2 regions of the Ammoniphilus soli genome follow, and region 2 is predicted to be linked to the other one. Evidence: riboswitches for the same ligand, from Rfam matches in the RefSeq annotation. Region 2 holds a riboswitch; the other holds the start of a gene.
What was found. A riboswitch is a leader RNA that binds a small molecule or an ion and turns the genes downstream of it on or off. The one in region 2 is predicted to bind thiamine pyrophosphate.
Positions count from the first base shown of each region.

Region 1: linked by a shared signal. The riboswitch ahead of thiC (phosphomethylpyrimidine synthase ThiC) and the one ahead of ABLT31_RS10650 (acetylornithine deacetylase) in region 2 are both predicted to bind thiamine pyrophosphate.

Region 1 covers NZ_JBEGDL010000003.1:151,104-154,946, forward strand. The annotation lists gene ABLT31_RS08225 (FAD-dependent oxidoreductase) at 1-679, shown strand, start outside; TPP riboswitch at 741-851, shown strand; gene thiC (phosphomethylpyrimidine synthase ThiC) at 979-2,733, shown strand; gene ABLT31_RS08235 (hypothetical protein) at 3,039-3,176, opposite strand; gene ABLT31_RS08240 (SIR2 family protein) at 3,495-3,843, shown strand, end outside.
Region 2 covers NZ_JBEGDL010000004.1:62,872-66,714, reverse strand. The annotation lists gene ABLT31_RS10660 (ABC transporter substrate-binding protein) at 1-315, shown strand, start outside; gene ABLT31_RS10655 (3-oxoacyl-ACP reductase) at 324-1,100, shown strand; TPP riboswitch at 1,103-1,206, shown strand; gene ABLT31_RS10650 (acetylornithine deacetylase) at 1,327-2,613, shown strand; gene tenA (thiaminase II) at 2,614-3,288, shown strand; gene ABLT31_RS10640 (ABC transporter ATP-binding protein) at 3,292-3,843, shown strand, end outside.

The DNA of each region.
Region 1 (3,843 bases), on a different contig from region 2:
TGACCCGGAAGTGAAAAAGCTTGAAGTGCCGGAAGGTACGATCAAAGCTAAAAGCGTGTTTATAGGCGTTGGAGCTAAAGCACCTCTCAATAAAATTAAAGGGGAAGAAGAATTTACCGGCCGTGGAGTGAGCTACTGTTCCACATGTGATGCTGCTTTCTTCCAAGACCGTACCGTAGCGGTTGTGGGGGAAACGGAAGAGGCTGTTCATGAAGCAGAAGCTTTATCCAAGTTTTGTAAAGAAGTCCGCCTCGTCGTGCCGATTAACCAATTCAAGGGTGAAGTAGACATATCCGAACTAGAGCAAAAGCCAAACGTAAAAATCTACTATAAGCACCGTTTGAAGGAGATTACCGGAGGAAACAAGGTGGAAAAATTGGTAATTCAGGATGACCAGAAGAATGAAGTGACATGGGATGTCGATGGTGTATTCTTATACCTTGCAGGGATGAAGCCAGGAACTGACTTCCTTAAGAATGCCGTACAGCGTGATGAAGAAGGTTATGTAGTGGTCGATGAATATCTTCGCACAAGTGTGGATGGCGTTTTTGCTGGTGGGGATGCTCGCCGTACGCCGATTAAGCAAGCGGTTATTTCCGCCGCAGATGGCGCTATTGCTGCACTTGGTGCCGATCAGCACGTGAATAAGAGAGCGAAAATGCGCCCTCAATATAGCTAAATTAAAAAAAGGATTGCCAAGACATTACTTCCATGATATTCTTATTTTTGTAAAACTTCATAAGTCTTATTGCGGGAGCTTGGGGAACCAGGCTGAGAGGATATCTATACCGTTATCGACCGTTGAACCTGAACTGGATAATGCCAGCGGAGGAATGTGATCTTACAGCTTTGTCTATTTGACAGCACACGTATGACCATACGCCGCATGTAACCAATGCGGCTATTTTCATTTGTGTTTCTTCCGCCTCCATGAAAGGTTCAAAATGATTAGAATCTTTTAAAATAGGAGGTTTTTTTATGTCCAATTCTACCAAACCAATCATTGTGTCTCCCATTATCCAACCGTTTCCAGGCAGTCAAAAGGTGTATGTGCAAGGGTCTCGTGAGGAAATTCGTGTCCCTATGCGAGAGATCATGCTATCTCCAACGGTAAACAGCTTTGGGGAAACAGAAAACGAACCGGTAAGAGTATATGATACGAGCGGCTTATATACCGACGCTACCCAAGCCCCTGATATTCATCAAGGACTACCTGCCGTACGCCGCGGCTGGATTATGGAACGAGGTGATGTGGAGGAATATACAGGCCGTGAAATTAAGCCTGAGGATGATGGATTCAAGGAACAAAGCGAACCGGCCAATCGCGAGGTTTTTCCGGGTCTAAAGCGCAACCCCTTACGGGCAAAGCCAGGCAGGAACGTCACTCAGCTTCACTATGCCCGGCAAGGGATCACGACACCCGAAATGGAATTTATAGCGATTCGCGAGGGGCTTTCTCCGGAATTCGTCAGGAAGGAAGTGGCGGAAGGAAGAGCCATTATACCCGCTAACATCAACCACCCGGAATCTGAACCAATGATAATCGGCCGCAACTTTCACGTGAAAATCAATGCCAACATCGGAAACTCAGCTGTTACCTCATCCATTCAGGAGGAAGTGGAGAAAATGGTCTGGGCTACTCGCTGGGGCGCCGATACCATTATGGATCTGTCCACAGGGAAAAATATTCATACCACCCGGGAGTGGATTATCCGCAACTCACCGGTTCCCGTGGGCACTGTACCCATTTATCAGGCATTAGAAAAAGTAAACGGAAAAGCGGAAGATCTGACATGGGAAATTTACCGCGATACCCTTATCGAACAAGCTGAGCAAGGGGTTGATTACTTTACCATTCACGCTGGTGTACTGCTGCGATATATTCCGTTGACCGCCAAACGTGTCACAGGTATTGTTTCCAGAGGAGGATCGATCTTAGCCGCTTGGTGTCTAGCCCATCACGAAGAAAATTTCCTTTATACTCATTTTGAAGAAATCTGTGAGATTATGAAAGCCTATGATGTTTCTTTCTCCTTAGGGGATGGCCTCCGTCCTGGTTCCATCGCCGATGCCAATGATGAAGCCCAATTTGCTGAACTGGAAACATTAGGAGAACTAACGAAAATTGCCTGGAAACATGATGTGCAGGTCATGATCGAAGGACCGGGCCATGTTCCGATGCACAAGATAAAGGAAAATATGGATTTGCAGCTTGAGATTTGCCACGAGGCGCCTTTTTACACCCTTGGGCCCTTAACTACTGACATTGCACCTGGTTATGATCACATCACGTCGGCAATTGGAGCTGCCATGATAGGGTGGATGGGGACGTCCATGCTTTGCTATGTAACGCCAAAAGAACACCTGGGGCTGCCAAATAAAGAAGATGTAAGGACGGGCATTATTACTTACAAAATCGCAGCCCATGCAGCAGATCTGGCTAAGGGACACCCCCACGCTCAGACCCGCGACAACGCCTTATCCAAAGCCCGATTTGATTTTCGTTGGAGGGATCAATTCAATCTATCCCTCGATCCAGAACGCGCTATGGAATATCATGATGAAACCCTGCCTGCTGAAGGTGCTAAGAGTGCACATTTTTGTTCGATGTGCGGGCCTAAGTTTTGCAGTATGAAAATTACGCATACGATTCGCGAGGAGTATGCTTTAGAGGAAGGAATGAAGGAAAAGTCCAAAGAATTCAGGGAAAGAGGAAGCAAGATTTATGGGTAATGCTGCGAATGAGATAAAAGCCTCAGAGCTGTTGGAATCAATCAGGGAGTTAGAAAAAAGAACTCAACGACTCAGAGAAGAACTTATTTCACTTCAAAGTAAATGTGTGCATGAATTCGTTTCTAGCGAATTAATGAAAACTTGCCCGAAATGTCTTCATTCGGAAAGTGTATATTATTAAGAGAAATTTTTGAATAAAAAGAAAAAAGCAGATAAATCTGCTTTTTTCTTTTTATACTTTAAATTGAGATTGGAAGTGGTTACAGCCAAGAAGGCCATCTTATTTATTTGTATGGGTTTTCATTCTAAGATGCTTGATTTTGTGCTTTCTTTTGCTCTATCCGCTGCATGATCTTTGGTAAGAATGGGGTCGTTAAGGAAACACAGATTGCGAAAACGACTTCAGCCACAACGATAAATTTTACAAATTCGCTCAATTTCACTCATGAAACATCCCTCCCCTTTATTTACAGATTAAAACAGAGCTAACATAGTGTCAATAATTTTTTCACAATATTGTCACATATTTTTCAATAATTGTTCATATTTTAATAGGATTTACTCCTGATTCAATAAGATTAAACTTTATTGACCCCTAAAAAACGAACATTTTTTATTTTTGCAGATTCCCAGGTATGACTACCTTATCCCATAAATATTCTACTAAGAGAGAAGTAGTACACTTCATACGGAGGTGTTGCAATATTTATCCAATTGATAAGCAATCGAAAACCCAGAAGCTGGATGCCAACCCGGATCTAGTGAAGATACGAAAAGAGTTTGTAAAAGGAAATCTAACCTTATTTTGTGGAGCAGGGGTTTCGGCTGACTCCGGTATCCCCGTTTGGAATCATTTATTGAAGCATTTGCTCGGTGAGCTCTTTGTAAAAAAAGTTCAGAAAGAAAATATCTCTCACGAGAAACTGGCTGAGATTTATTTAGAGTACTTTAAGCGATCACCACTTATTGTCCTTCAGTATCTTAAGATAGAATTAGGGAACGATTTTTTGCATTATGTAAGGAGAGCGATTTACCAGAACCAGCCCCGTAGCAATGAGTTGATGGACGTTATTGTAGAACTATGCCGACCCCAGCGGGAAAGGAAATCCT
Region 2 (3,843 bases):
AAGAAAGAGATGCTTGTGAAATTCCTTCAGGTCTATCGGGATAGTGTGAAATATACCATGGAACATCCGGAGGAAGCAGCAAAGGCAGCTGTTCAGGCAGCCATTGACGGGAAAGATGAAGGACGAAACCTCGAGATTATTAAAATCAGGAACGCTGTTTCCGTCAACGAGGAAATGGAAGAAAAAGGGCTGGGTTGGCTGAACGGAGATATCCTGAAGGAAGTGGAAGCTGCCTATGTGAAAATGGGCCTATTGAAAGGGCCGGTCGGAATGGACAGTTTGTTCACGAATGATCTGGTCAAGCAGCTGAAGTAGGTGACCGTATGGAGCTTAATCTGAAGGGAAAGGTAGTATTGGTCACCGGTTCCAGCCGGGGTATCGGTGCGGCTATTGCCGAGTCTTTTGCGCAGCAGGGAGCCGTCGTTATCATTAATTATGTTCAGAATCGCGATCGGGCTGAACGGTTAGCCAATCGCTTAAGCCAGGAATACCGGATTGAATCGATGGCTCTTCGGGGAGATGTCACGGACGAGACAGAGGTTCAGCAATTAATTGAAGAAATAACAGATGAATTCTCTTCTTTGGATATTGTCGTAAATAACGCGCTTCACCATTACCGATTCGATCCGGATCAGCGGAAAATGGCCTGGGAAGTGGAATGGGAGGATTATCAGAGGCAATTGGATGGATCCCTGAAGGGCTCCTTCCACGTATGCAAGCACGCCATTCCGGGAATGAAGGCGAACGGTTTCGGGCGGATTATCAACATGGTCAGCAATTTGGTTTACCGTCCGGTCGTTCCTTACCACGATTACACCACAGCGAAAGGAGCACTCCTTAGCTATTCCCAAAACCTGGCTGCCGATTTAGGGCCGTTTGGCATTACGGTGAATTGCGTGGCGCCGGGAATAGTTTATCCGACGGATGCCAGTCGAATGACAAAGGAAGAAGTGAAGGACAGCATCATTTCGCAAACCCCACTCCGGAAAATTGCTCGCCCGGAAGATATTGCAGGCAGCGTGCTATATTTCGCCAGCGAATGGTCTAGGTTTGTGACCGGGCAATGTTTAGTCGTCGATGGCGGGTTTACAATGAAGTAAATAAATACCACTGGGGGGGTCCTTGCGGGCTGAGATGGAACGGAGTTTCGAACCCTTAGAACCTGATCTGGTTCATGCCAGCGTAGGAAAGTGGAAGATTGAAGCCGGGCACATAGCCTGCATAGATCTTTACCGCTTTCCAGATTGTGGATAGCGGTTTTTTTATGGTTACATCAAGAGGCTTTGCATAAACAAACTTACAAAGGGGGCTGATAGATTGGACAGCATGATCTTGAATCTGAAGGAGCTCGTATCAAAGGAAGTGGAAGCGAGAAAAGGGGAACTCCTCGAGCTGTTGGCCGCGTTGATTTCTTATCCTACCGTAAGTCCGCCCGCAAGAAATACGGAGGAGGCGCAAAACTATTTAGCAGGTATCCTTAAAGGACTTCAGTTCGAAGTCGATAGCTGGGACGTTTACCCCGGGGATCCCAATGTCGTTGGGGTCTTGAAGGGAAAGGATGGAGCGGACTACAGGAGTTTGATCATCAATGGACATATGGATGTAGCCGAAGTAGGAGATGATTCGGAGTGGAGCTGCGATCCTTTCCGATTGACGCAAAAGGAAGGCTATGTGTATGGGCGCGGGGTAGCGGATATGAAAGGCGGCATGGCGGCTTCCCTGTTCGCGGTAAAGATCTTGCAGGACCTCGGGGTTAACCTCAAAGGCGATCTTCAGTTCCAGTCCGTCATTGGGGAGGAAGCCGGGGAAGCGGGTACCTTATCGTGCCTGGAGCGAGGGTATACGGGAGACTTTGCTGTGGTGGTCGACACAAGCGATCTGCATATCCAGGGACAAGGCGGCGTGATTACCGGATGGATCACGGTACAAAGCAAAGAAACCCATCATGACGGCGTCCGCAGGAATATGATTCATGCCGGCGGCGGCGTTCATGGAGCAAGTGCCATCGAGAAAATGGCGAAAATCATCTCGGGCTTGCAGGACCTGGAACGCCATTGGGCGGTCACGAAGAGCTACCCTGGATTTCCGCCGGGGACGAATACGATCAATCCGGCTGTCATTGAAGGGGGAAGGCATGCCGCCTTTGTTGCCGACCGCTGTTCGCTTTGGATTACCGTTCACTTTTATCCCAATGAATCCTTTGAAGATGTGGTCCGCGAAATCGAGACCCACATCCTGCAAGTGGCTGCTGCCGATCCTTGGCTGAGGGATCATCCGCCGCAGTTCCGATGGGGAGGAAAGTCGATGATAGAGGAAAGGGGAGAGATTTTTCCTTCCTTTGAAGTGGATCCTCTTCACCCTGGAACCGTTCTTCTTGGATCGGTTCATGAAGAAGTGGAAAAAGCGGCTCCGGTCGTCGGCATGACAACCACCGTAACGGATGCGGGCTGGCTCGGCAGGGCCGGAATTCCTACCGTCCTTTATGGTCCCGGCAAGCTGGAGGATGCCCATGCTGTAGACGAAAAGCTGGAATTGCGACAGCTTGTGGAATTCGCCAAGATCATGGCGATATTCATCGCCGAATGGTGCAATACAAGAAAGGGAGAAGAATAGATGAAATTTTCAGAGCGCCTCTATGAAAAGGTCCGCCCGGTATGGGGGAAAACCCATGCCCATCCCTTTGTCCGCGGTTTGGGAGATGGGAGCCTGCCCCGGGAATCGTTTGAATATTACATGAAGCAGGATTACGTTTACTTGATCGATTACGCGAAGATGTTCGCTTTGGGATCCATGAAAGCGAGGGACCTGGACTCAATGGCCTGGTTCGCCAAGCTGCTCCATGAAACCCTGCATGGGGAAATGGAGCTTCACCGCCAGTACGCGGAGCGCTTTGGCATCACCCGCCAGGAGCTGGAGGATACAAAGGCTACCCCGATCAATCTGGCCTATACCCGCTATATGCTGCATGTGGCCCAAAATGGCTCATTGGAAGAATTGATTTCTGCCCTCCTTCCCTGCATGTGGAGCTACTGGGAAATCGGAAAAGCTCTTGCGGATGAATTTCCGGAGTCAAAGGATCACTCCCTTTATGGGGAATGGGTGACCATGTATTCTTCTGCGGAATTCGGGAGCTTGGCGCAATGGCTGATCGGCCACTTGGATGATCTGACAGAAGGAAAGCCTGAGCGGGAGTTGGCCATTCTGGAGGAGCACTTCCTGAATACTTCCCGCTTTGAGTACATGTTCTGGGATATGGCTTATCACCGCTTGGATTGGCCGGTGGAGTAAAGCGTGGAGGCGCTTGTTCAGTTGGTGGATGTTTCCTTCGGCTATGAGAAGGGGCATGAGGAAATCCGGATCCTGAAGAATCACAGCTCCGCCATTTACCCGAAGGAATTCGTCAGCTTGGTCGGCTTGAGCGGATGCGGAAAAAGCACGGTACTGAAGCTGGTGGCGGGCCTGTACGAACCGACGGCCGGGCATATTGAGTTCTTGGGGGCAAAGGGTGGCCGCCGCTTGGGGAAGGTCGGGCTGATGCCGCAGCAGGACCTCTTGATGCCTTGGAGAACGGTGGCCGCCAACGCCGCCCTTCCCTTGGAAATACAAGGGATAGGCAAGAAAGAGGCCCAGGACAAGGTACGGGAGATGCTGCCCCTGTTTGGCCTGGGGGCTTTTGCGCATGCCTATCCGCATGAGCTTTCGGGGGGAATGAGGCAGAGGGTTTCTTTCCTGCGGGCCGTTTTGGGCGGCCATCCCTTGCTGCTGTTGGACGAGCCTTTCAGCGCGCTTGACGCGTTTACGAGAAGGGAGCTGCAGCATTGGCTGACGGAGGCCTGGCAGAAG